2 regions of the Streptomyces sp. NPDC058464 genome follow, and region 1 is predicted to be linked to the other one. Evidence: riboswitches for the same ligand, from Rfam matches in the RefSeq annotation. Region 1 holds a riboswitch; the other holds the start of a gene.

The links. Region 1 has a riboswitch for glycine ahead of gcvT (glycine cleavage system aminomethyltransferase GcvT). Riboswitches for the same ligand answer to the same signal wherever they lie in the genome.
Region 2: another riboswitch for glycine. It lies ahead of gcvP (aminomethyl-transferring glycine dehydrogenase); the one in region 1 lies ahead of gcvT (glycine cleavage system aminomethyltransferase GcvT).

What each region holds. Positions count from the first base shown of each region.
Region 1 covers NZ_JBHXMA010000041.1:65,550-80,181, forward strand. The annotation lists gene ACFWPQ_RS40055 (thioesterase family protein) at 1-89, opposite strand, end outside; gene ACFWPQ_RS40060 (alpha/beta hydrolase) at 299-1,528, shown strand; gene ACFWPQ_RS40065 (trimeric intracellular cation channel family protein) at 1,437-2,096, opposite strand; gene ACFWPQ_RS40070 (M1 family metallopeptidase) at 2,144-3,535, opposite strand; gene ACFWPQ_RS40075 (ABC transporter ATP-binding protein) at 3,636-4,982, opposite strand; gene ACFWPQ_RS40080 (ABC transporter ATP-binding protein) at 4,979-6,070, opposite strand; gene ACFWPQ_RS40085 (ABC transporter permease) at 6,067-7,074, opposite strand; gene ACFWPQ_RS40090 (ABC transporter substrate-binding protein) at 7,147-8,922, opposite strand; gene ACFWPQ_RS40095 (ABC transporter permease) at 8,960-9,946, opposite strand; gene ACFWPQ_RS40100 (enhanced serine sensitivity protein SseB C-terminal domain-containing protein) at 10,297-11,094, opposite strand; gene ACFWPQ_RS40105 (enhanced serine sensitivity protein SseB) at 11,280-12,071, opposite strand; gene ACFWPQ_RS40110 (AAA family ATPase) at 12,224-12,892, opposite strand; glycine riboswitch at 13,093-13,191, shown strand; gene gcvT (glycine cleavage system aminomethyltransferase GcvT) at 13,350-14,477, shown strand; gene gcvH (glycine cleavage system protein GcvH) at 14,576-14,632, shown strand, end outside.
Region 2 covers NZ_JBHXMA010000019.1:3,250-17,881, forward strand. The annotation lists gene ACFWPQ_RS24270 (mannose-1-phosphate guanyltransferase) at 1-189, shown strand, start outside; gene ACFWPQ_RS24275 (DUF881 domain-containing protein) at 296-1,207, shown strand; gene ACFWPQ_RS24280 (small basic family protein) at 1,204-1,536, shown strand; gene ACFWPQ_RS24285 (DUF881 domain-containing protein) at 1,542-2,396, shown strand; gene ACFWPQ_RS24290 (FHA domain-containing protein) at 2,587-3,417, shown strand; gene ACFWPQ_RS24295 (MerR family transcriptional regulator) at 3,459-4,196, shown strand; gene ACFWPQ_RS24300 (bifunctional nuclease family protein) at 4,288-4,761, shown strand; gene ACFWPQ_RS24305 (MerR family transcriptional regulator) at 5,058-5,702, shown strand; gene ACFWPQ_RS24310 (DNA polymerase IV) at 5,774-7,117, shown strand; gene ACFWPQ_RS24315 (PRC-barrel domain-containing protein) at 7,301-7,681, opposite strand; glycine riboswitch at 7,795-7,888, shown strand; gene gcvP (aminomethyl-transferring glycine dehydrogenase) at 8,068-10,953, shown strand; gene ACFWPQ_RS24325 (ABC transporter ATP-binding protein) at 11,010-12,380, opposite strand; gene modB (molybdate ABC transporter permease subunit) at 12,406-13,212, opposite strand; gene modA (molybdate ABC transporter substrate-binding protein) at 13,251-14,078, opposite strand; gene ACFWPQ_RS24340 (molybdopterin-dependent oxidoreductase) at 14,283-14,632, shown strand, end outside.

The sequences.
Region 1 (14,632 bases):
TAGACGCCGGGAGCGCGCCGGGTGACCGCGGTGTCGCGGTCGAACTCGCTGTCGCCGATCACGGCCCGCGTGGATGCTGCTTCAGGCATGCCTGAACAGTACAAGAGTCGATTACTAAGCGGTAGCTTTTGTGATCTACGCACCAGCGGTCCGGCCACTCTCCGGTCGGCGTCCCGTCGGCGCCCCGCCGGCGTCCCACCGGTAAGGGATCCCTCCGCCGAGTGAGGTTCCGGCAATTTCTAGGTAAGTGTCCGGACACGTCCGTAACCCGGGGCCCGCGATTCCCCTCTATGGGGACATGAGCCTCACCGGGACTCCGTTCCTCTACACGACCGTCGTGCTGTCCGTGGTCGCCCTCATACTGCCGCTCGTCCTGTGGTCGAGGATGCGCGGGCCCAAGGCCGTGCGCGCCGCGGCCCGGGTCCTGATGCTGCTGTTCGCTCAGGCCACCGCGGTGACGCTGATCTTCGTGCTGGTCAACAACGAGAACAACCTGTACGACAACTGGGCCGACCTCCTCGGTACCGGCGACCACGTCCAGCAGGCCGCCAACCTCGGCCAGGACGGCACCGGCGGCATAGCGCTGAAACGGTTGCCCAAGGTGAAGCAGGCCTTCGCGGCGGCCGACGGACCGGGCATGCGCGCGGCCGGTGGGGTCGAGGTCACCCAGCTCAAGGGCCGGGTCTCGGGCGTCAACGCCGAGGTCTACGTCTGGCTGCCGCCCCAGTACCACGAGGCGAAGTACCGCAACCACCGGTTCCCGGTCGTGGAGCTGCTGCCGGGCTACCCCGGCTCGGCCAAGGCCTGGTTCGGCTCACTGAAGGTGACCGAGCAGCTGGAGCCGCTGATGAGGAGCGGCAGGGTCGCGCCCTTCATCCTGGTGGCGCCACGCACCAACCTGCTGGCCGGCGTGGACACCGGCTGCGCCAACATCCCGGGCACGGTCAACGCGGACAGCTGGCTCAGCATCGACGTGCCGAAGATGGTGACCGACAACTTCCGTGCCGCGGCCGCCCCCGCGAACTGGGCGGTGGCCGGCTACTCGGCGGGCGCGCACTGCGCGGTCAAACTGGCGGTCGCCCATCCGGACCGCTACCGGGCCGCGGTGAGCCTGTCCGGCTACAACGACCCGATCGGCGAACGCAACTCGCTCGCCGCGCAGAGCGTGGCCCTGCGCGAGCAGAACAACCCCTATCTGCTGCTGCGGAAGGCGGCCGCCCCGCCCCGGATCGCCCTCTACATGTCCGGCGAGTCCGGTGACGGCTACCAGGCCGGTGTGGCGCTGGAACAGATCGCCAAGGCACCGACCACCGTGCACGTGGTGTTCCTGCCGCGCAGCGCGGGCGGCCACAACATGGCGCTGTGGCGGCCCCAGGTGCCCACCGTCTTCGAGTGGCTCACGGTCAACATGGGCCAGAGCCACGTCAGGGCCGGGACTACTCCTCCCGAACCGTCGAGCGCCGGTTCCACGCACGCGGCGCTCGCCAGTGGTAGCGCATCGCGAGCAGGCGCAGTACGAAAGCGGTGACCACCGCGAGCCCGCTGGTGAAGGGGTTGAGCGCGTCGTAACGGATGCACAGCACCACCGTCGTCGCCCCGACGATCGCCGGGACCGCGTACAGGTCGCGGTCCCAGCGCAGCAGCGAGGGAACCTCGTTGGCGAGCACGTCCCGGAGCACGCCACCGCCGACCGCGGTGGCGAGCCCGAGGGCGGCGGAGGCGGTGAGGTTGAGGCCGTAGGAGTACGCCTTCGTGGTGCCGCTGACGGCGAACAGGCCGAGGCCGGCCGCGTCGAAGACCAGGACCGCCGACTGGATCCGCTCGACGTGCGGATGCAGGAAGAACACCACCAGGGCGGCGATCAGCGGGGTGATGAAGTACCCCAGGTCCGTGAAGGCGGCCGGGGGGACGGCCCCGATGATCACGTCCCGGAAGATCCCCCCGCCCAGCGCGGTGACCTCGGCCATCACTCCGATGCCGAAGACGTCGAAGTTCTTGCGGACGGCCAGCAGGGCGCCGGAGATGGCGAACACGAAGATGCCGATGACATCGAGGGTGTGCTGGACGGAGGGGGAGAAGAGTTGCTGGAGCTGCACCCTGACATTGTGTCCTGTCAGGGTGCATGAACCTTACAAACACAGGCCTACAGGGCAGGTTTCCCTGTGGTGAACAGCCAGGTCTGGAACAGGTCGTCCAGCTGCTGCCCGCTGATCCTCTCCGCGAGGCGGATGAAGTCGGCGGTGTCGGCGTTGCCGTAGCGGTGCAGCTTCGTCCAGGCCGGGAGCAGCTTGAAGAAGGCCGTGTCGCCGATGCGTTCGCGCAGCATCTGCAGGGTCATGGCGCCGCGCTGGTAGACGGCGGAGGCGAACATGGTGTCGCGCTGCGGGTCGGCGACGGTGATCTGCCAGAAGGGGTTGTCGGCGGCGCGGGCGTTGTAGCCGGCGAGGAAGGAGTCGTGCGCGGAGCGGGTCCCCTGGTGCTCCGCCCACAGCCACTGGGCGTAGGTGGCGAAGCCCTCGTTGAGCCAGATGTCCTTCCACTGCGCCACGCTCACCGAGTCGCCGAACCACTGGTGGGCCAGCTCGTGCACGATCGTCGTCTCGTTGCGCACCGCCGAGTAGGCCGGCTTGCTCTGCACCTCCAGCGAGAACCCGGCCTCCGGCATGTCGTCGACGATGGCCCCGGTCTCCTCGAAGGGGTAGGGCCCGAAGACCTGCGACCAGTAGTCGGTGGCGGCGGCGGTGACGGCGTACACGTCGACGTTGTTGCTGTTCGCGAGGACCGGGTCGATGGCGACGTAGATGGGGATGCCGGAGGGGGTCTTCCCGGTCTGCACGTCGAACTTCCCGATGGTGGCGGTGGCGAGGTAGGTCGCCATCGGCTTCGACTCGCGCCAGTGCGTGTACGTCGAGCCGCCCTTGTCGTACGTCGAGACCAGCCGGCCGTTGGAGACGCCGGTCAGGCCCTCGGGCGCCTTGATCCGGATGTCGTAGGTGGCCTTGTCGGCGGGGTGGTCGCTGGACGGGAACCAGGTGGAGGCGGCGTTGGGCTCGCAGGCGACGAAGACGCCGTCGGCGGTCTTCATCCAGCCGTAGTCGGAGCCGAACACGATGGGGCCGTTGAGGGGCTCGGGTATTCCGCCGTAGGTGACGGCGACGGTGAAGTCGCGGCCCTTGCGGAGCGCGTCCTTCGGGGTGACGGTGATCTCGTCTCCGGTGCGGGTGAACTGGGCGCGTCTGCCGTTCACTTCGACCTTCGTGACCTCCAGCTTCTGCAGGTCGAGGTCGAAGGCGGAGAGGTTCTGGGTGGCCCGGGCGGTGAGGGTGGTACGGCCGTCCAGGCGGCCGGTGTCCGGGGCGTAGGCCACGTCGAGGTCGTAGTGGCGGGCGTCGAAGCCGCCGTTGCCGAGCTGGGGGAAGTAGGGGTCGCCGATGCCGTCGGCGCCCGGGGTGGGGGCGGGGGCGGCCGCGATGACGAAGGAGGCGGCCGCCGCGGTTGCGACGGCCGCCAGACGTGCCGAACGGGAGAGGCGCATGAGTCGTCCCTTTCGAGCGTGCCGGTCAGTAGACGGACACGGTCGACTCTGCGCTCTCCCGTTAAGACATGTACATGACTTTGCAAAGTCGTGTCATGGGCTACTTGTCGGTTGGCTCCTGTGACTTCTGTGCCTCAGCTGTGGCGTCACCGGCCGCCGGCTCCTCGGAAGCCTCGGTCTCGGAGTCCTCGCCGTCCTGGGCCTCGGAGTCCTCGGCTTCGGGAGCAGCGGCTTCGGCAGCCTCGGCTTCGGAAGCAGCGGCTTCGGCAGCCTCGGCTTCCGCCTCGACCTCCGCGGCCACCGCCGCCGACGTCTCGGCCGACTCCTCCAGGACCGCCTCGCCCACCAGCTCCGAGGCCTCCTTCGCCGCGGTCAGCAGGACCGTGTCCTGCGGGGCCTGGTCGGCGAAGTTCTCCGGGTGGTGGCACGCGACCCGCTGGCCCGGGCGGAGTTCGAGGAGCGGCGGCTCGGTCGTCCTGCAGATCTCCGTCGCCTTCCAGCACCGCGTGTGGAAGCGGCAGCCGGACGGCGGCGCGATCGGCGACGGGACATCGCCACGGAGCAGGATGCGCTCGCTCTTCTGGCCCCGGCGCTTCGGGTCCGGCACCGGCACGGCCGACATCAGGGCCTTGGTGTACGGGTGCATCGGCGACTCGTACAGCTTGGTGCTGTCGGCGAGTTCGACGATCTTGCCCAGGTACATCACCGCGACCCGGTCCGAGACGTGCCGGACGACGGAGAGGTCGTGGGCGATGATGACGTAGGTCAGGCCCAGCTCCTCCTGGAGGTCGTCCATGAGGTTGACGACCTGCGCCTGGATCGAGACGTCCAGGGCGGAGACGGGCTCGTCGGCCACCACCAGCTTCGGCTTCAGGGCGAGCGCGCGGGCGATGCCGATGCGCTGGCGCTGACCGCCGGAGAACTCGTGCGGGTAGCGGTTGTAGTGCTCGGGGCTCAGGCCCACCAGCTCCAGGAGGCGCTGGACCTCCTTCTTGACCCCGCCCTCGGGCTCGACGCCCTGCAGCCGGAACGGCGCCGAGACGATGGAGCCGATGGTGTGCCGGGGGTTCAGGGAGCCGTACGGGTCCTGGAAGATCATCTGGATGTCGCGGCGCAGCGGACGCATCTTCGCGGTCGACAGGTGCGTGATGTCCTGCCCCTCGAAGGTGACCTTGCCGCCGGTCGGGTCCTGCAGGCGGGTGATGACCCGGCCCATGGTCGACTTGCCGCAGCCCGACTCGCCGACCACGCCCAGGGTCTCGCCCTTGCGCACCTCGAAGTCGATGCCGTCGACGGCCTTCACCGCGCCGACCTGCCGCTGCAGGATGCCCTTCTTGATCGGGAAGTGCTTCTCCAGGCCCTCGACCTTCAGCAGCACTTCACGATCCGACGAGGGCGACGCCTGCTGCGGGATGACGGCGTCATCGGTCTTGTTGGTCTCACTCACAGCTTCGGCGCAATCTCTTCGGTCCAGATCCGCGTCCGGTCCTCGGCCGAGAGGTGGCAGGCGGACCAGTGACCGCCGTCGACCTGCTGCAGCTCCGGGCGGACCGTGCGGGTGACATTCCCCTTGGGAAGGTCCGCGTACGGGCAGCGCGGGTGGAAGGCGCAGCCCGAGGGGACGTTGATGAGGCTCGGCGGCTGACCCTTGACCGGGATGAGCCGGTCGGAGGTCTCCCGGTCGATGCGCGGCATCGAACCCAGCAGACCCCAGGTGTAGGGGTGCTGCGGCTTCTCGAAGATCTCGTCGACCGGGCCGCGCTCCACGCACCGGCCGCCGTACATCACCAGGACGTCGTCGGCGATCTCGGCCACCACACCCAGGTCGTGGGTGATGAGGATGACCGCGGAGCCGAACTCCTTCTGCAGGTCCCGGATCAGGTCGAGGATCTGCGCCTGGACGGTGACGTCGAGGGCGGTGGTCGGCTCGTCCGCGATGAGCAGCTCGGGGTTGTTGACCAGGGCCATGGCGATCATGGCGCGCTGGCGCATACCGCCGGAGAACTCGTGCGGGTAGCCGTCGACACGCTTGGCGGGCTCGGGGATGCCGACCCGGTCGAGCATCTCGATGGCGCGGGCGCGGGCGACCTTCTTGCTGACGTTGTGGTGGACCCGGTACGCCTCGACGATCTGGTCGCCGATCTTGTAGTACGGGTGCATCGCGGACAGCGGGTCCTGGAAGATCATCGCCATCTCGCGGCCGCGCAGCCGGCGCACCTCGTCCGGGGACGCGTTCACCAGCTCCTTGCCGCCGAGCCAGATCTCGCCGGACATCTGCACGTTCTTGCCGCGCGCGCCGAGCCGGTGCAGGCCCATGATGGCCAGCGAGGTCACGGACTTGCCGGAGCCGGACTCGCCCACGATGGAGAGGGTCTTGCCCTTCTCCAGCGAGAAACTGAGGCCGTCGACCGACTTGACGATGCCGTCGTCGGTCGGGAAGTGCACCTTGAGGTCGCGGACTTCGAGGAAGGCGTCGGACGGGGCGGCCGGCGTGGGCTCGCCCACGGCGGCGCCGGTCTTGGAGAGTTCGGTCACGAGAGCCTCACCCGCGGGTCGGCGGCCGCGTAGAGCATGTCCACCAGGAGATTTGCGATGACGACGAAGAAGGCGGCGAGCAGGGTCACACCCAGGATGGGCGGCAGGTCGTTGTCGTCGATGGCCTGCACCGCGTACTGGCCGATGCCGTGCAGCGAGAACACGGTCTCGGTGATCACCGCGCCGCCGAGCAGCAGACCGAGGTCCATGCCGAAGACGGTGATGATCGGGGTGAGCGCGGCACGAAGTCCGTGCCGGACGACGACCTTGCGCTCGCGCAGGCCCTTGGCTCGGGCCGTGCGGATGTAGTCCTCGTTCATCGTCTCCAGCATGCCCGAGCGGGTGAGCCGCGCGTAGATGGCCGAATACAGGAGGGCGAGCGAGCACCAGGCGGGGATGAGGGTGTTGGCCCACTGCGCCGGGTTCTCCGTCAACGGGACGTACGTTCGGCCGAAGATCGGCCACTGATAGGTGAAGAGCAGGATCGCCAGGTTGCCCGTGAAGAACATGGGCAGCGAGACACCGGCGAGGGCCACACCCATGAAGGTGCGGTCGAAGAAGGAGCGCGGCTTCAGCGCGGAGACCACGCCGATCGCCACACCCGAGACCAGCCACAGGACGGCGGCACCGAGGGCCAGCGACAGGGTGACCGGCATCCGGGAGGTGAGCTGCGGCCAGACGGCCTGGTGGGTCTTGAAGGAGTAGCCGAAGCACGGCGCGTCGCAGTGCACCGTGGTGGGGCCCAGATCATAGGTGGCGCCGGAGACGATCCCCTTGATGAAGTGCCAGTACTGGACGTAGACGGGCTGGTCCAGACCGAGGTTGTGCTTGACCGCGACGATGTCCGCCTTCGACGGGCTCTTGCCGATGTACTGCTGCGCCAGCTGGTCGGCGGTCTGCCCGGCCAGACGTGGGAGCACGAAGAAGATCGCGAAGGTGACCGCGGAGACGACCAGCAGCAGGATCACCGCTGCGAGCGTCCGACGGAGGATGTACGAGATCACGGGGATCGGCGCTGGTGCCCGCGGGCCTTCCGGCCCGCGGGCACCAATGCCTTCACCTGCCTTCCGGGGCTGCTACTTCGACGCGACGCCGATGTTGAGGTAGTCGTACTCGCCGCTGAATGCCGCCGTGGAGACCAGGTTGGTGAAGGTGGTCGGGCGGGCCAGCAGGACCTTGAAGTAGGTCAACGGCACCAGGGCGGCGTCGTCCATGGTCTGCGCGTCGATCTGCTTGTAGATGCTGTTGCGCTCGGTGTCGTCCTGCGTACCGATCGCCTTGGCCAGCAGGGTGTTGACCGACTTGTTGTCGTACTGCGACAGGTTGGTGTTACCGGACTGGCTGATCGCCTGGCCGTTCAGGATCTGCTGCAGGAAGCCGTAGCCGGACGGCCAGTCGGCACCCCACTGCATCATCATCAGGCCGACGTTCTGCTTGTTGACGAAGTTCGGGACACCGGCGTAGTCGGTGAAGTACTTGCCCGACGGGTACTGCTTGAGGGTGGCGTTGATGCCCACCTTCTTCAGCGAGTTGATGATCGCCGTGGCGGCGTCGATCTCCGTCGGGCGGTCCGAGCGGGCCGTGATGTTGGTGTTGATCGACGTCTTGCCGCAGGCCTTCAGCTGCGCCTTGGCCTTGGCCACGTCACCCTTGTTGCCCGTGGTGGCGTAGACGTCGGCCTTCGAGTAGCCCGGGATGTCCGGCGGCAGCACCGTGGTGGCGACGTCACCGCGGATCGGGCCGCCCTCGGCGGTCTGCACCGAGACCTTGTCGATCGCGTACTCGACGGCCTTGCGGCAGGCGACGTTGTCGAACGGCTTCAGCTTGGTGTTGATCGCCATGTAGACCAGACGGCCACCGTAGGTGTTGTCCGTGTTGGCCTTCTTGGCGGAGTCGGTGAGCACCTGGGCCTGCGTGGCGGCCTGGACACCCGATCCGGCGAGGTCGATCGCGTCGCCGGCCAGGACGTCCTTGTCGATCGTCTCCGGGTTGACCTTCAGGTTGACGACGATCTTGTCCGGCAGCTGCTTGCGCAGCGGGTCGGTCTTCGCGTCCCAGTTCTTGTTGCGGACCAGCACGGCCTGCTTGCCGTCCTGGTAGCTCTGGAACTGGTACGAGCCGGAGGACACGATGTTCTTGACGTAGTCGACGCCGTTGTCCTTGGCCTGCGGGACCGGAGCCGTCTGCGGGGCCGAGACCAGGTAGTCGAACTCCTGGAAGGCCTGCTTCAGGTGGAAGACGATCGTGGTGTCGTCCGGGGTCTCGATGGACGCGAGGCCCTTGGCGCTCTTGTCCTTGTAGGGACCCTTGTACTTGTCGCCGCCGACCAGGAACTGCTGGAAGTAGTTCGGGCCGAGGGAGAGCACGTCACGCGCGAAGTTGGAGCGCTCCACGGCGTACTTCACGTCCTTGGACGTGATCACCGTGCCGTCCTGGTACTTCACGCCCGAACGCAGCTTGTACGTCCAGGTCTTGCCGCCGTCGCTGGAGACACCCTTGCTCGCCGCGAGGTCCGGGACCAGGGTGTTGCCCTTGGAACCGGGGCCGGGCTCGAACGTCATCAGCGGGCGGGCGTACAGCCGGCTGAAGTTGTACATGTACGCGTAGTACGTGTTACCGGGGTCGAACGAGTCCGGGACGTCGGACAGTTCGTAGGTGACCGTCCCGCCCTTCTTGTCGGACGCGTTGACGACACCCTTGGTAGCCGCGTTGGCCGCGGCGGAGCTGCCGCCACCGTTGCCGTCCTTGTTGTCATCGGCCTTGCTGCACCCTGCAACCAGCAGGGTGGCGGAGCCGATGGCCGCGATCGCGGCCAGCGCTGACCTTCGCATGATGGGTGGGTTCCCCTCCATTGTCGGAAACTTTTCGGGCTCTCGTTGACAGCAGGCGTCAGCGGCTGCGCGGGTCGAGAGCGTCGCGGAGACCGTCACCGAGCAGGTTGAACGCCAGCACGGTCACGAAGATGGCAAGGCCGGGCACGATCATGTACTCGGGATCGACCTGGTAGTACGTCACCGCTTCGCGGAGCATGCCGCCCCAGGAAGCCTGCGGGGGCTGGATGCCGACGCCGAGGAAGCTGAGGGACGCCTCGAAGAGGATGTTGGTCGGGATCAGCAGCGTCGAGTAGACGATGATCGGGCCGACCAGGTTGGGCATCAGCTCGCGGAACAGGATGTACGGGCCCCTGGCGCCCATGCCGCGGGAGGCGTCGACGAACTCGCGCTCCCGCAGGGCCAGGGTCTGGCCGCGGACGATCCGGCCCAGGTAGGGCCAGTTGAAGAAGCCGATGACGAAGATGAGCACGCTCAGGTGCAGCGGCAGTCCGTTCAGGCCGAACGCGCCGCCCTGCAGGGTGGCGGAGATGGCGATGGCGAACAGCAGGAGGGGGAAGGCGAGGAAGGTGTCCATCAGCCGGCTGATGATCGAGTCGACACGGCCGCCGTAGTAGCCGGCGACGACGCCCATGATCGCGCCGATCACGTTGGACAGGATGGTCGAGCCGAAGGCCACCACCAGCGACACCCAGGAGCCCTCGAGGATGCGGGTGGCGATGTCCCGGCCGAACTTCGGGTCCACGCCCAGCGGGTGGCTCAGGCTCATGCCGCCCCAGCCGCCGTTGGGCAGCGAGGTGTTGGCGTCGATGAGGTCCTGGTGGAAGGCGTTGGGGTCGAGACCGAACAGGGCCTGGATGGGACGGGCGAGGACCGCGACGAGGATCAGCAGCACGACAACGATGCCGCCCGCGACGGCGACCCGGTCCTTCTTGAACCGGGACCAGGCGATCTGCCCGAGGGAGCGACCCTCGATCTGCCGCTTACCGGCACCCTCCAGCACAGCCTCCGGCTGTGCCTCGGTGGTCTCGATCGGTGCGGTCACGGTGAGCGACCCCTCTCGCCGGCGGTGACCGGCCTACGCCAGCCGCGGATTGCGGCTTTGTCGACTTGCTCAATCACGAGGTTTAAACCTCGTGTCTGACTGGCGAGTCTTCAGCGTCGTCGCGATCACCCGCCAGATCTCGCGGAGAAAGTATGCGCAACCGTGATGCAGTCCGAGGGATTCCGTTATCCGAACAGTGGGTAACGCCCCCCGGACGCGGGCCAGTTGGGACATAACGCCGAATCCGGCCGGAACGGAACGTTCCACCGTCATCTACGCGCGGAGAAATGCGTTCGTTACGTAAAACCTGTGAATCCTCCCGACCGGTCCGGCGGGAGCGCCGCGTCGCGTCAGTAGGCGCCCTGGGCCGGCGGGTACCCGTACCCCGTCGCGGGCGCCGGCGGCAGCGCCGCGTGGGCCTCGCGGTCGTAGAACGGCCGTGCCGTCGCCCGCATCCACATCACGACCGGGTCGTACTCGTCGGTCATCGCCACCGTCGACACCGGCAGCCCGTCCGGCACCGCTCCGATCGACTGCTGCATCATCGCCCGCACCGAGTCCACGGCCGGCGGCGAGGTGTCGTACACGTCCAGGCCGATGGCGAGATACGGCGCCCCGAGGGCCGGCTGCACCCAGGCACGGCGCAGCGAGCGGACCGCGCGGGTGCGGTGGGCGTTCTGCGTGAGCAGGGCGTAGAACTGCGGGATCTCGATGGCCGGTTCGGCGAGCCGCAGCGGGCCGGCCGGCTGGCGGTCCAGGCCGGTGGCGATGCGGCGCAGGTCCAGCCAGGGGATGCCGACGCCGCCGCCCGGGGCGTGCGGGTTGAGCCAGAGGCCGAAGTGGTCGGGGTAGAGGGTGCGGGCCACGTCGACGCCGTCGACCACTTCGTACGAGCGGTTCCAGCCGCTCGCGGAGAGTTCCTGGGCCGAGGTCACGCAGGGGGCGTAGCCGTGGCCGTCGACCTCCATGTTCCCGTACTGGGCGTCGGGGGAGCCGGCCTGGCCGTGCCAGAGCAGCATCCAGATCTGGCCGGAGGAGGGCGTGGCGAGGGCGCGGAGGAGTGCCTCGTAGGCGTCGTAGCGCCCGGGGGTTACCTGGCGCAGCATGTGCTCGACCTGTCCGGTCGCCGCGGTGCCGCTGGCGCTCACGTGTTACCGCCCCTTCATCTGGTGCCCCGCGTATGGAGGGCCGCCCCGCGTTTGGAGACAGCTTATGCGCCAAGGGGAGTGGCGCCGGTTGTCCGTCGGCGAGTGCGGGTCGTCGGTGGCTTGTCGCGCAGTTCCCCGCGCCCCTGGGTTGGCTGCCCCTGGGTCGGCTGCGCAGGCAGGGGGCTTCAGTGGCCGTACTGGTAGAAGGGCCGGACGTTCTCCCGCATCCAGTGGCCCACCGGGTCGTCCGCCACGTCGAGGAGGACGAGGTTGACCGGCCACTTCACCGGGACCTGGCCCAGGGCCCTGCCCAGGGCCTCCAGGGGCGCGGCCCGCAGGTCGCCCTCCCACTGGGAGAGTTCGACCCCCACGAACATCACCGGTTCCGCCGTCTCGACCGCGGCCAGGCAGCGGCGGGCCGTGGCGACCACGCCGATCGCCGCGAACTCCGCCGACGCCGCGGCCAGGAAGTCCATCGGGTCGTCCTGCCAGTCCGGTTCGAAGAGGCGGACCCGGCCGCCCGAGGCGGGGCCGTCCAGTTCGGAGCGGCCGGAGCGGCAGAGCTGGGCGACCGCCTCCGGCGGCAGCGGGACGCCGACCACTCCCCCGGGGTTCACGGCGATGCCGACCTGCGGGGGCAGGCCGCGGGCGAACTCGACGGCCGGGGCGATCGTGTACGACAGATGGGAACCGGCCACCAGGCGGAACTGCTCCTCCGAGCTGAAGACCGGCACGTACACCTGGCCCTCGATCTGCGTGGTGGGCAGGTCCAGCGGGCCGCTGTGCGGGCCGCCGCCCTCCGGCAGCGGGATCCAAAGAAAGCTCCGGCCCAGTACCTCGATGAGCCGGCCCGCCGCCGCGGGCACGCCGAGGGAGGCCGACAGCACCTCCTCCAGTTCGTTGCCGGGCCACCCGCCGTGCGGGTGGGGGTGCGCCTGTGCCGGGAAGTCCGCGGGAATGTCCGCCGGGAAGTCCATCTGCCTACCGCCTGCTGGAAACCACTGCTGAGGCTGGAAAGGCTAGCGGGTGACACCGACAAAGCCACCCGTCGATGCGGAGTCCGCGGGCGATCCCGGCGTGCGCGGGCGGTCGTGGCCCGCGCGGGCGGCCTCGGCGCGCGCAGGCGATCTCAGCGCGCGAAGGCGATCCGGCGCAGGACGTCCGCCGCGTCCCGGTCGAGGAGCACCGCCGAGCCGACGCCTGCGGGCAGTTTGCCCTTCTCCGCCGCGCGCAGCAGCCGGCCGGCCGCCCTGCGGTGGCGCAGGAAGGCGTACCGGGAGACGCCCCGGCCGCGCTCGCGCTGGCCGTCCAGTGCCGTGCCGACCGTGACGTCCAGGAGGACCAGGTGCAGGGTGCCGCCGCGGCGGTGGGCCTCCCGGGCCAGCCAGTCGCGTACCCAGGCCTGCGTACCGCAGTCGTGCACGACCACGCCCTCGCCGGTGCCGAGGGCCCGGCGCAGCCCGGCGTAGTGGGCGAGGCGGACCAGCGGGCGGTAGAGGGCGTAGGGCAGGAGGCGGGCCAGGCGGGCGTCCCAGCGGTCGCGGGTGTCCTGGGAGTCGATGCGGATGCCCTGGACGGTGCGGTGCATCAGGGTCGACTTGCCGCTGCCGGGCAGCCCGGTCACCACCACCAGGTCACGCGGGCCGAAGAGCAGGCCGTGCGGGCTGTGCCCGGCGCGGTCGCGCAGGTCGCGGACGACCGGTGCGGGGAGCTCGCCGACCCGCTCGCGGGCCGGGGCCGTCGGCTGCTGGGGCAGGGCGATGCCCGTCGTCGTCGCGTATGCCGTGGTCCTTGTCACCGTGACCGTCCTCCCGGGGGGTTCAGGAAAGGTTCTCCCCGCTTAATGTAAAGAGAAGGTAATGCACGGTGTCTCGCGGTTCCGTGCGCGTCCGGCAACAGCCCGGCTACAAAGAGAGAGGACGCGGGGCGGGGCAGGCCGGTCTGCCATGCCGCCGGGCGGCGTGCAATGATGTCCGCGCCAACTGCATACCGGCCGCTTGAATCCGCGCGGGAGAGTCCCCAGCCGTCGTCGCTGGGGCGCCGAAGGAGCAAGTCCCTCCCTTGAATCTCTCAGGCCCCCGTTACCGCGCGGGCGAGGCACATCTGAAAAGCGGGCCGCTGTGTCAGTGGCTCCACCCAAGGTGCAAGCCGTGATCACCTCCGTGGTCAGGGCGAACCTCTCAGGTTCCGATGACAGATGGGGAGGACAGCCCTCGCCTGTCATGCCCTCGGGACCTCTGGGAGACGACCGACCGATGAGCAGTACCGATTCCGCCGCACCCCGCCGCACCGCGCTCGATGCCCTGCACCGCTCGCTCGGCGCGACCATGACCGACTTCGCCGGCTGGGACATGCCCCTGCGCTACGGCTCCGAGCGCGACGAGCACGTCGCGGTCCGGACCAGGGCCGGGCTCTTCGACCTCTCCCACATGGGCGAGATCACCGTGACCGGCCCGGACGCGGCCGCCCTGCTGAACCACGCCCTGGTGGGCAACATCGCCTCCGTCGGCGTGGGCCGCGCCCGCTACACCATGATCTGCCGGGCCGACGGCGGCATCCTGGACGACCTGATCGTCTACCGGCTGGCGGAGACCGAGTACCTCGTGGTCGCCAACGCCTCCAACGCCCAGGTCGTCCTCGACGCCCTGCAGGAGCGTTCCGCCGGGTTCGACGCCGAGGTCCGCGACGACCGCGACGCGTACGCGCTGATCGCCGTGCAGGGCCCGGAGTCGCCCGGGATCCTCAAGTCGCTCACCGACGCGGACCTGGACGGCCTGAAGTACTACGCCGGCCTGCCCGGCACCGTCGCCGGCGTCCCGGCGCTGATCGCCCGCACCGGCTACACCGGCGAGGACGGCTTCGAGCTGTTCGTGAAGCCGGAGCACGCGGTGGAGCTGTGGCAGGCGCTGACCGAGGCGGGTGCCCCGGTGGGCCTGGTGCCCTGCGGGCTGTCCTGCCGGGACACCCTCCGCCTGGAGGCGGGCATGCCGCTCTACGGGCACGAGCTGACCACGGAGCTCACCCCCTTCGACGCCGGGCTCGGCCGGGTGGTGAAGTTCGAGAAGGAGGGCGACTTCGTGGGGCGCGCGGCGCTCCGGGAGGCCGCCGACCGCGCCGCCTCCCGGCCGCCGCGGGTGCTCGTCGGCCTGGTCGCCGAGGGCCGCCGGGTACCGCGCGCCGGATACCCGGTCGTCGCCGGCGGCGAGGTGATCGGCGAGGTCACCTCGGGCGCCCCCTCCCCGACCCTGGGCAAGCCGATCGCCATGGCGTACGTCGACGCGGCGCACGCGGCGCCGGGCACGGCGGGCGTCGGCGTGGACATCCGGGGCAGCCACGAGCCGTACGAGGTCGTGGCACTGCCGTTCTACAAGCGCCAGAAGTAGCCACTGGACGTGACCCCGCGCACATCCCCGCAGGTCACGTACGTCTCCAGCCTTCCCCCCTTCACCAGCACTTCCTCGCGTACAGGAGAATTCAAGCCATGAGCAACCCCCAGCAGCTGCGTTACAGCAAGGAGCACGAGTGGCTGACGGCCGCC
Region 2 (14,632 bases), on a different contig from region 1:
GCGGCCGGGGATCGCTTCGTCGACACCACGGACGGCGTGCGGGTCGTCGAGACCGACGGGCGCTGGGTGATGGTGCTGCCCGACCCGGCCGAGGCGGTCACCCATCTGTGGGCCGAGGGGCCCGATGACGCCTCCGCGCAGGCCCTGTTGGACGAGTGGTCGGCGACCGTGGACAGCGCCGGACGGTAAAACCGCTGCACGCGTGCGTGCCGGACATGTGTCCCCACGGGGGCCGGTCCGGCACGCCGGTGGGGCCGTTCGGAGGTACTGGTCGCGACGTGCGACGATGTGCGGCATGCCGCAGCAACCCCCCGTTCGGAGCAGCGCCGCCCGGCCGTCGCGCCCGGACGCCTCCATGTCGTTGATCACCAACGTCATGGACCACAGCCTCGACGACGGGTATGCCGAGGCGGCCGCCCGGAAGCGGGCTCAGGGGCAGGAAGGCGGCATGCCGAAGACCCTCCGGGCCAGGCTGGGTCTCGCCGGTGGTCTGGTGCTGGCGGCCCTCGTGGTGACCGTGGGAGCGGCGCAGGCGCGCGTGACGGCGCCCGTCGTGGCGAAGGAGCGTCAGGAGCTGATCGACCGGATCGACCGGGAGACGGCGGCCGCGGACAAGCTGGAGACCAATGTCGACAAGCTGCGGGACGACGTCAGCGCCCGTCAGCGGTCCGCCCTGAAGGAGAGCGGCGGAAGTGGGCAGGCGGACCTGGTGGGCGTCCTGTCGGGCGCCACGGCGGTGCGCGGCCCCGGTGTGAAGCTGGTGGTGAACGACGCCAAGGAGGCCTCCTCGGGCGGCGACGCCGGCAATCCCCGGGAGACCTCGGGGTTCTCCGACACCGGCCGGGTGCGGGACCATGACATGCAGCGCGTCGTGAACGGGCTGTGGGCCTCGGGCGCCGAGGCGATCTCCATCAACGGGCAGCGGCTGACCGCGCTGTCCGCGATCAGGGCCGCGGGGGACGCGATACTGGTCGACAACAGGCCGCTGGTACCGCCGTACACGGTGCTGGCGGTGGGGGACGGGGCGAAACTCGGCTCCAGGTTCCAGGACAGCCCCGATGGGCTGTACCTGCACGCCCTGGAGGAGAACTTCGACATCCGGGCGACCATCTCCACGGAGAGTGACGTCCGGTTGCCCGCTGCTCCGAGCGTGATCGTACGTACTGCACAGCCGTACACCGAGAAGACTGAGAAGGGCACATCGTGATCGCCGTACTTGGCCTCGTCGTGGGCGTCGTGGCCGGACTGTTGGTCCGGCCTGAGGTTCCGGCGGTCGTCGAGCCGTATCTGCCGATCGCCGTCGTCGCGGCGCTCGACGCCGTCTTCGGCGGTCTGCGGGCCATGCTGGACGGGATCTTCGACGACAAGGTCTTCGTGGTGTCGTTCCTGTCGAACGTGGTGGTGGCCGCGCTGATCGTCTTCCTCGGCGACAAGTTGGGTGTGGGCTCGCAGCTGTCCACGGGCGTCGTGGTGGTCCTCGGTATCCGTATCTTCTCCAACGCCGCGGCGATCCGGCGTCACGTCTTCCGGGCGTGAGCGGCATGAGCGAGCACGAGCACCAGCACAAGCACGAGAAGCAGCCCGAGCACCGGCTGCGCAGAGAACTTCCGGCCGAGGTGCCCGCCGCGGCGCCGGAGGCCGAGTCCGCCGCGGAACCGAAGCCGGAGGCCGGGTCGACCGGCCGGCAGCGGCTGGTCCAGGGGCTGTGGCCGCCACGGGTGAGCAGGGCGCAACTGATCGTCGCCGTGCTGCTGTTCGGGCTCGGATTCGGGCTCGCCGTGCAGGTGGCGTCGAACAGCGACAGCGACAGCGCGCTGCGCGGGGCCCGTCAGGAAGATCTTGTTCGCATTCTCGATGAACTGGACGACCGTACTCAGCGTCTTGAGGACGAGAAGACAGGACTCGAGAAGCAGCGCCAGGAGTTGCAGAGCAGCTCCGACCAGGCGGCGGAGGCCCGCAGGCAGACGGCAGAGAAGGAGAGGCAACTCGGCATTCTCGCGGGCACCGTGGCGGCGCAGGGTCCTGGCATCACGATGACGGTCGACGACCCGAAGGGGACGGTGCAGGCGGACATGCTGCTCGACGCGATCCAGGAGCTGCGCGCGGCCGGTGCGGAGGCGATCCAGGTGAACGGGGTACGGGTGATCGCCGGTACCTACCTCACCGACTCGGGGAAGAGTGTGAGCGTCGACGGGAACAAGATCACCCAGCCCTACGTTTTCAGGGTGATCGGCAAGCCGCAGGATCTCGAACCGGCTCTCAACATCCCCGGAGGCGTGGTGCAGACCCTGGAGAAGGAACAGGCGACTGTGACCGTCGAGCGGTCGGCCAAGATCGTGGTGGATGCCTTGCGACCGGCGAAGCAGCCTGACTACGCTCGGTCGTCCTCACAGTGAACCGGCGGTGCATGGGGGACGTCGGGCGGGGGCATGAGGATGCGGGGGGTCGGCGCACCGGGGAACCGGAGCGTGGTGGAAACTGTCTGGTGGATACGGACGTTGTGTGGTTGTCCGGGTCGGCCGGTTTATTCAGTCAGGGTTCGTCCTGCCCCACGGGCGGGTCTGTTTCGGTCAAGGGGAATCGCCCGTGAAGTTGTTTGCGAAGTTGTTCGGCAAGAGCGCGCGAGAGGGTAGCGACAACGCGACCGCTCGCCATCGGGCACAGCCCGACGCGGAGGGCCAGCGCCCGCTGTTCCGGGATCAGGTGGCTGGTCCGGGGGGTGACATTTCGGGAGGTCAGGGCGCGCCGTCAGTTGACCCGTCCCACTCCGGCGGCATAGGTTTCGGGCAACCGTCAACCTCAGGTGCGGGTGGAGGGTTCGCCTCCGGCCCGTACGCGTCCAACGCCCCGGCGGGGCAGCCGCGGCAGGAGGATCCGTCCATGTCGGCCCTGGTTTGTACGAGGTGCGGTAACCGCAACGCGGAGAACGCCCGCTTCTGTTCCAACTGCGGAGCCCCGCTGCGTGCGGGCGCCGTCCCCGAGCGTGCGTCGGAGACGACGTCCACGATCTCGATCTCCGGTCTGGAGGCCTACGACGCCGAGGTCACCGGCCAGACCCAGATGCCGTCGCTCTCACCCGAGGCGCAGGCGGCGGTCGACGCGCTGCCGCTCGGCTCCGCGCTGCTGGTGGTGCGCCGCGGCCCCAACTCGGGCAGCCGCTTCCTGCTGGACAGCGACCTGACCACGGCCGGCCGCCACCCGCAGAGCGACATCTTCCTGGACGACGTGACGGTCTCGCGCCGGCACGTGGAGTTCCGCCGCCAGCCGGACGGCTCGTTCACGGTGGCCGACGTCGGCAGCCTCAACGGTACGTACGTCAACCGGGAGCGCATCGACCAGGTCGCCCTGTCGAACGGTGACGAGGTCCAGATCGGCAAGTACCGGCTGGTCTTCTACGCGAGCCGGCACGGCATCTGACCCCGCCGGACCTCGTTCGGGGACCCCAGGGAAGAAGGTCCATGCTGCACACACCGAGCGGCGGTACCGGTCACGGCACCGCCGCCACGGAACCCGGGCTGATGAGCATCGGCACGGTGCTGAACGTGCTGCGCGACGAGTTCCCCGAAGTCACCATCTCCAAGATCCGTTTCCTGGAGTCGGAGGGGCTCATCGAGCCGCGCCGGACCCCTTCCGGGTACCGGAAGTTCAGCGCCGGGGACGTGGAGCGGCTGGGACACGTCCTGCGGATGCAGCGGGACCACTATCTGCCGCTCAAGGTCATCCGGGAGTACCTGGAAGCCATGGCGCGCGGCGAGGCGGTACAGCTGCCCGTGCTGGGGCGGCAGCGCGACGGTGAGCCGGTGCCGACGGTCGCCGAGGTGCCCACGGTGGCCAGGATCGGCCGGGACGAGCTGCTCGCGGCCGCCGACATCGACGAGAACTGCCTCACGGAGTGGGAGTCGTACGGACTGATCGCTCCGCTGGAGAGCGGTGTGTACGACGCCGAGACGGTCACCGTGGCCTCGCTCGTGGCCGAGCTGGGCCGGTTCGGGATCGAGCCGCGTCACCTGCGGGTGATGAAGGCCGCCGCCGACCGCGAGGCCGGCCTGGTGGACCAGGTGGTGGCCCCGCTCAAGCGCCACCGCAACCCGCAGACCAGGGCCCATGCGGAGGCCCGTGCGAAGGAGCTGGCGGCGCTCACGGTGAAGCTGCACTCGGCACTGGTGCAGACCGCCCTCGGGGTGCGGTTGCCGTGACTACCACGACAGGACCCGGGCGGAGGCCGGATCGGGCGCGCGTTCCCGGCCCGACTACCCAAACGTCCCGGGCACGGCCTAGGGTTGCTGTGTGAACGAGCTCGATGTCGTAGGTGTCCGGGTGGAAATGCCCTCCAACCAACCGATCGTGCTCCTGCGCGAAGTGGGAGGCGACCGTTACCTCCCCATCTGGATCGGGCCGGGGGAGGCGACGGCGATCGCGTTCGCCCAGCAGGGCATGGCGCCTGCCAGGCCGCTGACCCACGACCTGTTCAAGGACGTGCTGGAGGCCGTCGGCCAGGAGCTCACCGAAGTGCGCATCACGGACCTGCGTGAGGGCGTCTTCTACGCGGAGCTGGTCTTCGCCAGCGGGGTCGAGGTGAGTGCCCGTCCGTCCGACGCCATAGCGCTGGCGCTGCGGACCGGAACGCCGATCTACGGCAGCGACACGGTGCTGGACGACGCGGGCATCGCGATCCCGGACGAGCAGGAGGACGAGGTGGAGAAGTTCCGCGAGTTCCTCGACCAGATCTCGCCCGAGGACTTCGGCACCAGCAGCCAGTGAGGGACCACAGCGGCCCGTCACCCACCAGGAGGTCGGTGACGGGCCGGTTCGTGACAGAAGGCCGGTGACGGGCCGGTTCGGGGCTGGTCACAGCCGAAACTCATGGGCAATTGCCAGCGGCCATTGAGAGCGTCCTACGGCTTGCCGCCAGAGCATTCGGCTAGCCTTTCCCCGCGGTGGAGCACGGGAAACCACTCCTAGGGTGATTATCACTCGGCGTGCCGAGTGTGGCGATCGTTGACGCACCCCTGGTGACTGCCTACCGTCGAGAAGGCAGGTCAAGGACGGAGGTCGGCGTGAGAAGCAGCGGCGACGGTACGGCTGGGGGTGCCCCGGAACGCGGTTTCGGGGAGAGCCTTCCGTACCCGCTTCACAGCAGCACTGCCGGTCACGCCCCACAGCGGCCGACCGCAGTGCCGAGCGGCGGAGGGGCGGCGTCCATGGCGACCGAGGAGATCGGCTACCGAGGGCCCACGGCCTGTGCGGCGGCCGGCATCACCTACCGGCAGCTCGACTACTGGGCCCGTACCGGCCTGGTCGAGCCCAGCGTGCGGCCCGCCTACGGGTCGGGCACCCAGCGTCTGTACAGCTTCCGGGACGTCGTCGTCCTGAAGATCGTCAAGCGGTTCCTGGACACCGGGGTCTCCCTCCAGAACATCCGCACCGCGGTCCAGCACCTCAGGGAACGCGGTTTCCGCGACCTGGAGCGCATGACCCTGATGAGCGACGGCGCCACGGTCTACGAGTGCACCTCGCCGGACGAGGTGCACGCCCTGCTCCAGGGCGGTCAGGGCATCTTCGGGATCGCGGTCGGTGTGGTGTGGCGGGACGTGGAGAGCGCGCTCTCCCAGCTGCACGGAGAGCGCGTCGACACCGGCGAGACGCTCGTCGGGCACAACCCGGCCGACGAGCTGGCCCGGCGGCGCAACCGGGCGGTCTGAAAGCCTCTGGTGATGCCCCGGCACGGTCCCGTGCCGGGGCATTGTCAGTGCTGTGGTGCAGCATCGGAGATGTGAGAAACGCGCCCACGATCCTGCATCTCGACATGGATGCCTTCTTCGCCTCGGTGGAGCAGGCGTCCAAGCCGAGCCTGCGCGGGAAGGCCGTGGTCGTGGGCGGGCTCGGACCCCGCGGTGTGGTGGCCACCGCGTCGTACGAGGCCCGGGTCTTCGGGGTGCACTCCGCGATGCCGATGGGGCAGGCACGGCGGCTGGCGCCGAACGCCGCGTACCTGGTGCCGCGCTTCGGGCTGTACCGGTCGATCAGCGAGCAGGTGATGGGGCTGCTGCGCGGGCTCTCGCCGCTGGTGGAGCCGCTGAGCCTGGACGAGGCGTTCGTGGATCTGGAGGCCGGTGAGACGGCCTGGGACGCCGGGTCGGCCCGGCTGGTGGGAGAGAGGCTGCGCGCGGACATACGGGCCGCCACGGGGCTGTCCGGGTCCGTCGGGCTCGCCGCCTCCAAGATGCTCGCGAAGATCGCCTCCGAGCAGGCCAAGCCGGACGGGCTGGTGCTGATCGAGCCGGGCACGGAGCGGGCGATGCTGGGGCCCATGACGGTACGGACCCTGCCGGGGGTGGGGCCGGCGACCGGGGACCATCTGCGGCGGGCCGGGATCGCCACGGTCGACGAGATCGCCGAGGCCGGGGAGGACGAGCTGGTCCGGCTGCTCGGCAAGGCCCACGGGCACGCGCTGTACGCGATGGCGCTCGCGCACGACGAGCGGCCCGTGGTGGCCGAGCGGGAGACGAAGTCGGTGTCGGTCGAGGACACCTACGACGTGGACATCCACGACCGGCTGCGGGTGGGGATCGAGGTGCAGCGGCTGGCCGACCGGTGCGTGCGGCGGCTGCGGGGGGCCGGGCTGTCGGGTCGGACCATCGTGCTCAAGGTACGGCGGTACGACTTCTCGACGCTCACCCGGTCGGAGACGCTGCGGGGGCCGACCGACGATCCGGCGGTGGTGCGGGAGGCGGCCGCGCGGCTGCTGGACTCGGTGGACACGACGGGGGGTGTGCGGTTGCTGGGCGTGGGGGTGTCGGGGCTGGCCGACTACACGCAGGAGGATCTGTTCGCGCAGGCGGCGGCAGGGGAGGGGGCGGCGGAGTCCGCGGCGGCGGACGAGGACGTTGCGGAGCCGGTAGCGGAGGAACAGGTGGCTGCCGAGCGGCGGTGGCCCGCGGGGCACGATGTACGGCATGCCGAGTACGGGCACGGATGGGTGCAGGGGAGCGGGCTGGGGCGGGTGACGGTGCGGTTCGAGACGCCGGGGTCCCTGGAGCCGGGGAGGGTGCGGACGTTTCGGGTCGAGGACCCTGGGCTGGAGCCGGCGGAGCCGTTGCCGTTGGTGCCGGGATGACAGGGGGTTGCGGTGGACGGGGTGGGGGCGTGACCGGGGTGTGGGCTGGGTGCGGGGGATTTCACTCGCCCGCGTTGGCGGGGTGCCGCTGCGCCCACCCGTGCCGCCCCACCGGCACGACTGCCCGCAGCTGGGTAGCTGAGTAGTCGGGACGGGCGGCTGGGCAGCGCCCCGGCGTCGGCCTTACGACCCCGTGTCCTCCGTGCCTGCCAGCTTGCCGAAATCGTGGTCCGGGTGGCCGTGGGGAGGGGGAGCCGTGTCCAGGCCGTAGTGGTGGTAGAGCTGGAGTTCCTGCTCGGGGGAGAGGTGGCGGCCCACGCCGAAGTCGGGGGCGTCCTTGATCAGGGCGCGGTCGAAGGGGACGTGCAGGGTGCCCTCGACCAGTTCGCTGGGTTCCAGGGGCACGAAGGCGTCCCGGGAGAACAGGCCGGTGCGTATGGCCGCCCACTCCGGCACGCCCGTCGCGTCGTCGAGGTACACCTCGTCGATCGTGCCGATCTTCGTGCCGTTGCGGTCGAACGCCTTGCGGCCGATCAGGTTGCGCGGATCGATGTCGGTCAGCACGGGCCCTCCACTTGGTCGCAACTCATCCGTAAGCACTACAAAAGAGCACATTGGAGGAGGCGGCCACTCGAAGGCCCTGGCGTTGCCCTCGCTGGTAGGCTGGCAGCGGCTGCTGACCCCGTGCGGGAGAGTCCTCCGGGCAACCGGAGGCGCCGAAGGAGCAAATCCTCCCCGGAATCTCTCAGGCCCACGTACCGCACGGACGAGGTCACTCTGGAAAGCAGGGCGGACGTCGACGGTGTCCGCCCTCACCGACGGTGAAAGCCGGGAGACCGCAGAGGCGGCACCGGTGAAGCTCTCAGGTTGAGATGACAGAGGGGGAGGCCGTCGGGGTACCCGCGCCGGGGTACCCCTCGAAGGTCGCGTCAGACCAGGAGGCCTCCGCAATGACCGCCCAGCGTGTTCCGCTCTCAGAGCTCGAGCAGGGTATTCCCTTCGAGCAGCGCCATATCGGGCCCGATCACGAGGCTCGGGCCAAGATGCTCGCCCAGGTCGGGTACGGCTCGCTCGACGAGCTGACCGCCGCCGCCGTGCCGGACGTGATCAAGAACGCCGACCGCCTGGAGCTGCCGGGCGCCCGGACCGAGGCCGAGGTGCTGGCCGAGCTGCGGTCGCTGGCCGACCGGAACCAGGTGCTCGACTCGATGATCGGGCTGGGGTACTACGGGACCTTCACGCCGCCCGTCATCCTGCGCAACGTGATGGAGAACCCCGCCTGGTACACGGCCTACACGCCGTACCAGCCGGAGATCTCCCAGGGCCGGCTGGAAGCGCTGCTGAACTTCCAGACCGTGGTCGCCGACCTCACCGGGCTGCCCACCTCCGGTGCCTCGCTGCTCGACGAGGGCACGGCCGCCGCCGAGGCCATGGCCCTGTCGCTGCGCATGGGCAAGAACAAGAAGGGCGTCTTCGTCGTCGACGCGGACGCGCTGCCGCAGACCGTCGCCGTGATCCAGACCCGCGCCGAGCCGACGGGCGTGGAGGTCGTGGTCGCCGATCTGAGCGACGGGATCCCGGCCGACCTCGCCGCGCGTGAGGTCAATGGCGTGCTGATCCAGTACCCCGGCGCCTCCGGTGCCGTACGCGACATCAAGGCCGTCGTCGAGCAGGCGCACGAGATCGGCGCGCTCGTCACCGTCGCCGCCGACCTGCTCGCGCTGACCCTGCTGACCTCGCCGGGTGAGCTCGGGGCCGACATCGCCGTCGGCACCACCCAGCGGTTCGGTGTGCCGATGGGCTTCGGCGGGCCGCACGCCGGTTACATGGCGGTCCGCGAGAAGTTCGCACGCAGCCTGCCCGGACGGCTCGTGGGCGTCTCCGTGGACGCCGACGGCAACAGGGCGTACCGGCTGGCGCTGCAGACCCGTGAGCAGCACATCCGGCGGGAGAAGGCCACCAGCAACATCTGCACCGCGCAGGTGCTGCTCGCCGTGATGGCCGGCATGTACGCCGTCTACCACGGGCCCGAGGGGCTCAGGGCCATCGCCCAGCGGACGCATCGCTACGCCACGATCCTCGCCGCGGGGCTCAAGGCCGGCGGTGTCGGGATCGTCCACGGCGCCTACTTCGACACCCTCACCGCCCGGGTGCCCGGCAAGGCCGCCGAGATCGTCGCCGCCGCCCGCGAGGGGGGCGTCAACCTGCGGCTCGTCGACGCCGGCCACGTCTCCATGGCCTGCGACGAGACCACCACCCGCGCCCAGCTGAGCGCCGTCTGGACGGCCTTCGGCGTCGAGGGCGACGTCGAGGCGCTGGACGCCGTTGCCGAGGACACGCTGCCCGAGGCACTGCTGCGCACCGACGGCTATCTCACCCACCCCGTCTTCCAGCAGCACCGCTCCGAGACCGCGATGCTGCGTTACCTGCGCCGGCTCGCCGACCGGGACTACGCGCTGGACCGGGGCATGATCCCGCTGGGCTCCTGCACCATGAAGCTCAACGCGACCACCGAGATGGAACCGGTCACCTGGCCCGAGTTCGGCCAGCTGCACCCGTTCGCGCCCGCCGAGCAGGCGCAGGGCTACCTGACCCTCATCCGCGAGCTGGAGGAGCGGCTCGCCGAGGTCACCGGGTACGACAGCGTCTCCCTGCAGCCCAACGCCGGATCGCAGGGTGAGCTGGCCGGGCTGCTCGCCGTACGCGCGTACCACCGGGCCAACGGGGACGCGCAGCGGACCGTGTGCCTGATTCCGTCGTCCGCGCACGGCACCAACGCCGCCAGCGCCGTGATGGCGGGCATGAAGGTCGTCGTCGTGAAGACCGCCGAGGACGGCGAGATCGACGTCGCGGACCTGCGGGCGAAGATCGAGCAGCACCGCGACGAGCTCGCCGTGCTGATGATCACCTACCCGTCCACGCACGGTGTGTTCGAGGAGCACGTCGCCGACATCTGCGCGCAGGTGCACGAGGCCGGCGGCCAGGTGTACGTCGACGGGGCCAACCTCAACGCCCTGGTCGGCGTCGCCAAGCCGGGTCACTTCGGCGGCGACGTCTCGCACCTCAACCTGCACAAGACCTTCTGCATCCCGCACGGCGGCGGCGGTCCCGGTGTCGGTCCGGTGGCGGTGCGCGCCCACCTCGCGCCGTACCTGCCGAACCACCCGCTGCAGCCCGCCGCCGGGCCGGAGACGGGCGTCGGGCCGATCTCGGCCGCGCCGTGGGGCTCGGCGGGGATCCTGCCGATCTCGTGGGCGTACGTCCGGCTCATGGGCGGCGAGGGGCTGAAGCGGGCCACGCAGGTGGCCGTGCTCAGCGCCAACTACGTCGCCAAGCGGCTGGAGCCGCACTTCCCCGTGCTCTACACCGGGCCCGGCGGGCTCGTCGCGCACGAGTGCATCATCGACCTGCGGCCGCTGACCAAGGCGACCGGAGTGAGCGTCGACGACGTCGCCAAGCGGCTCATCGACTACGGCTTCCACGCGCCGACGATGTCCTTCCCGGTGGCCGGCACGCTGATGATCGAGCCGACCGAGTCCGAGGACCTCGGCGAGCTGGACCGGTTCTGCGAGGCGATGATCGCCATCCGTGCGGAGATCGACAAGGTCGGGGCGGGGGAGTGGCCCGCCGACGACAACCCGCTGCGCGGCGCTCCGCACACCGCCGGTGCGCTGGGCGGCGAGTGGAAGCACGCGTACAGCCGGGAGGAGGCCGTCTTCCCCGCCGGGGTGTCCGCCGCCGACAAGTACTGGCCGCCGGTGCGCCGGATCGACCAGGCCTTCGGTGACCGGAACCTGGTGTGCTCGTGCCCGCCGCTGGACGCGTACGAGGACTGACGCACAGGGATCGCGTGCCAGAGGCCCCGCTTCGGCGGGGCCTCTGCCGTGTGGTGCTACGCCGGGTAGGCGTGCGTCTGGGTCGCCTTCACCGTCGCCCAGACCGGGGCCCCCGGGTGCAGGTCCAGTTCGGCGGCGGCGACCGTGGTGAGGTCGGCGGCGAGGGCGAGTTCGCCGGTCAGGTCGGCGCGGATCTGGTCGCCGTGGGTCTCCAGGCCGACGACCTCGCAGCGCCAGAGGTTGCGGGCGCTGGCGCCGGTGGGGCGGTCCCGGAAGAGGGTGACGGCGCTCGGCGGGAACGCGACGAAGACGTCACCGGCGAGGACTTCGGTGGTGGTGATGATGGTGGTGTTCGAGGGGCCCGTCTCCAGTTCGACGGTGTGGCCCTCGGCCCGGCCCCGGTAGAGGTTGAGACCGACCAGGTGGGCGATGTAGTCGGTGCGCGGGTGGCGGGCGATGTCGGCGGGGGTGCCCTCCTGGACGACGCGGCCGTCCTCGATGACGATCAGGCGGTCGGCCAGCACCATGGCGTCCAGCGGGTCGTGCGTGACCAGGACGGCTACGGCCTCGAACTCGGCCAGATGGCGGCGGAGTTGGGACCGTACGTCAAGGCGGGTGCGGGCGTCGAGGGCGGCGAGGGGTTCGTCCAGGAGGAGGAGGCGGGGGCGGGTGGCCAGGGCGCGGGCCAGCGCGACGCGCTGGGCCTGGCCGCCGGAGAGACGGCGGGGTTTGACGCCGGCGTGTTCGGTGAGGCCCATGCGGTCGAGCCAGGCGGCGGCCTGGGTGCGGGCGTCGGCCTTGGTCGCGCCGTGGCAGCGGGGGCCGAAGGCGACGTTGTCGAGGGCCGTGAGGTGGGGGAAGAGGAGGTAGTCCTGGAAGACGACGCCGACCGGGCGGGATTCGGGGGGTGTGCGGTCCAACTCCGTGCCGTCGAGGTGGAGGTGGCCGGTGGTGAGGGGGGTGAGGCCGGCCAGGGCGCGGAGGGCGGTGGTCTTTCCGGCGCCGTTGGGGCCGAGGAGGGCGACGACCTCGCCGGGGGCGGCGGTGAGGGTGATGTCCAGGTGGAAGGTGGGGCGGGTGACGACGAGGTGGGCGTGGAGGCCGTGGGTGGTCGGGTGCGTGGTCGGGTGCGGGTGCGTGGTGGGTACCCGGCCTTCGGCCGGGTTTGGGTTCCCACCCGCACCACCTGTGCGGCTGTCAGTGTCAGGTGCGGGTGGCCCCTGTGGGGGCTGCGCGCCATCGGCGGCTGCAGGTGGTCCGTGGTGGGGAGATTGCGCACCGCCGGCGGCTGCGGGTGGCCGCCGGGGAGGTTGCGCACCGTCGGCGGCTGTCGGCAGGCCGCGGGGTGGTTGTGTGTCGTCGGCGGACGTTGACAGGCCGTGGGGTGGCTGGGTGTTGTCTGCCGCTGCGGGGTGTGGGTCTGTCATCGGGGTGTCGTCCAGAGGGGCGTTCTCATGATGCCGTCATCCAACGATCCCGCAATGCCGCGAGCACCGCGATCGACACCGTCAGCAGCACCAGGCTGAGTGCGATCGCCGTGTCGGGGTCGTTCTGCAGGGCGAGGTAGACGGCGAGCGGCATGGTCTGGGTGCGGCCGGGGAAGTTGCCGGCGAACGTGATCGTCGCTCCGAACTCGCCGAGCGCGCGGGCCCAGGCCAGGACCGCGCCGGCCGCGATGCCGGGGGCGATGAGGGGGAGCGTGACCCGGCGGAACGCCGTGAAGCGGGAGGCGCCCAGTGTGGTGGCCGCTTCCTCGTAGCGGGGGTCGGCGGCGCGGAGCGTGCCCTCGACGCTGATCACCAGGAACGGCATGGCCACGAAGGACTCGGCGACCACCACGCCCGCCGTGGTGAAGGGGAGGGTGATGCCGAACCAGGCGTCCAGCCACTGGCCGACCACCCCGTTGCGGCCCAGGGCGAGGAGCAGGGCCACACCGCCGACCACCGGGGGGAGGACGAGGGGGAGGGTGACCAGTGCGCGGACCAAGCCCCGGCCGGGGAACTCCGTGCGGGCCAGCAGCCAGGCCAGGGGGACGCCCAGGACGAGGCTGACGGCCGTCGCCGCGGTGGCGCAGATCAGGGAGAGCTGGAGGGCCTGCCACACCTCGGTGCTGGTCAGCAGGGACGGGAGGCTGCTCCAGGGGGCCCGCACCAGCAGGGCGACCAGCGGCAGGAGCAGGAAGACCAGAGCTACCGCTCCGGGGAGGAGGAGCGGTAGCGGTACGGCTGCCCGAACGCGCCGGCGCCGAGGGCCGCCCATGCGGGGGCCGGCGGCGGCGCCGGACGCGTCGGTCTTCGTCACGGCTTGAGGAACCCGGCCTCGTTCAGGACCTGCTGGCCCTCGGCGGACTGCACCAGGGCGATGAACGCCTTGGCCACCGTGGGGTTCGGGGCGTTCTTGAGGAGGGCGATCGGGTAGTCGTTGATCGCGTTCGAGGACTCGGGGAACTCCACGCCCTCCACCTTGCTGCCGGCGGCCTTCACGTCGGTCTTGTAGACGACCGCGGCGTCGGCCTCCTTCAGGACCACCTTGTTGAGGGCGGACTTCACGTCCTCCTCGTAGGAGACCGGGGTGAGCTTGAGCTTGCTGGCGTCCAGGGCCTTCTGCGCGGCGGCGCCGCACGGCACCGTCTTGTCACAGAGGACGACCTTGAGCGAGGACTTGGTGAGGTCCTTCAGGGAGGAGATCTTGTCGGGGTTGCCCGGCAGGGTGGCGATCTCCAGCTGGTTGCGGACGAAGGTCGCCGGGGTGGTGGCGGTGTCCTTCTTGTCCGTCACGATCGCCATGGTCTTGGGGCTCGCGGCGGCGAACACGTCGGCCGGCGCACCGCTGGTGATCTGCGCGGCCAGGGTGTCGCTGCCGCCGAAGCTGAAGTTGACGGTGGTGCCGGGGTGGGCCTTCTCGAAGTCGGCCTTCAGGGTCGTGAAGCTCTCCTGCAGCGAGGCCGCCGCGAACACGGTGATCGAGCCCGACAGCTTGGGCGTCGCCGCCGACGACGTGTCCGACTTCGTCGTCGCCGACGAGTCGTCGTCGGAGGAGGAACAGGCGCTCAGGGCCAGCAGGGCCGCGACCGAGGCACCGGCCACCTGGAGCGTCCGCCGGGTCCGGCGCACGGAACGGGTCATCACGAGTGAACTCCTCTGGTTTCTATGAGAAAACTGTCGCGCCCTGCTACGACCTGTGTATCAGCCGCCTGGCGATGATACTGCCGCATTTGCCAGGCGTAAGTCTTCTGTCACATCGCATGAGCTGCATACTTACGACTTGTATCTGGCATGTGCGTTTGTACGGTGAGGCCCCGCGGGTACCGTCATCCGGGAGGTGGCCGCATGACGCTCGCCGAACTCGTCCTCACCGGAGACCTCGCACACCCGACCCGGCTGACCGTGCCCGACCTGCTGCGCTGGCCCCAGCACCGGGTCCAGGTCAGCTTCGAGTGCGCCACCAGCGGCATCCAGCACCACCGCTTCACCGGCCCACGGCTGTACGACGTCCTCACCGACGCCGGACCCGGATTCGACCCCGGCCGGCGCAAGGACCGGCTGCGGTTCCTCATCGCGGTCTCCGGCGCCGACGGGCACCACACCCTGCTCTCCTGGGCGGAGATCGACCCCGACTTCGGCCATGCTCCGGTTCTGCTCGGTGTCAGCATCGACGACACCTCGCTGGACCTGGCGGG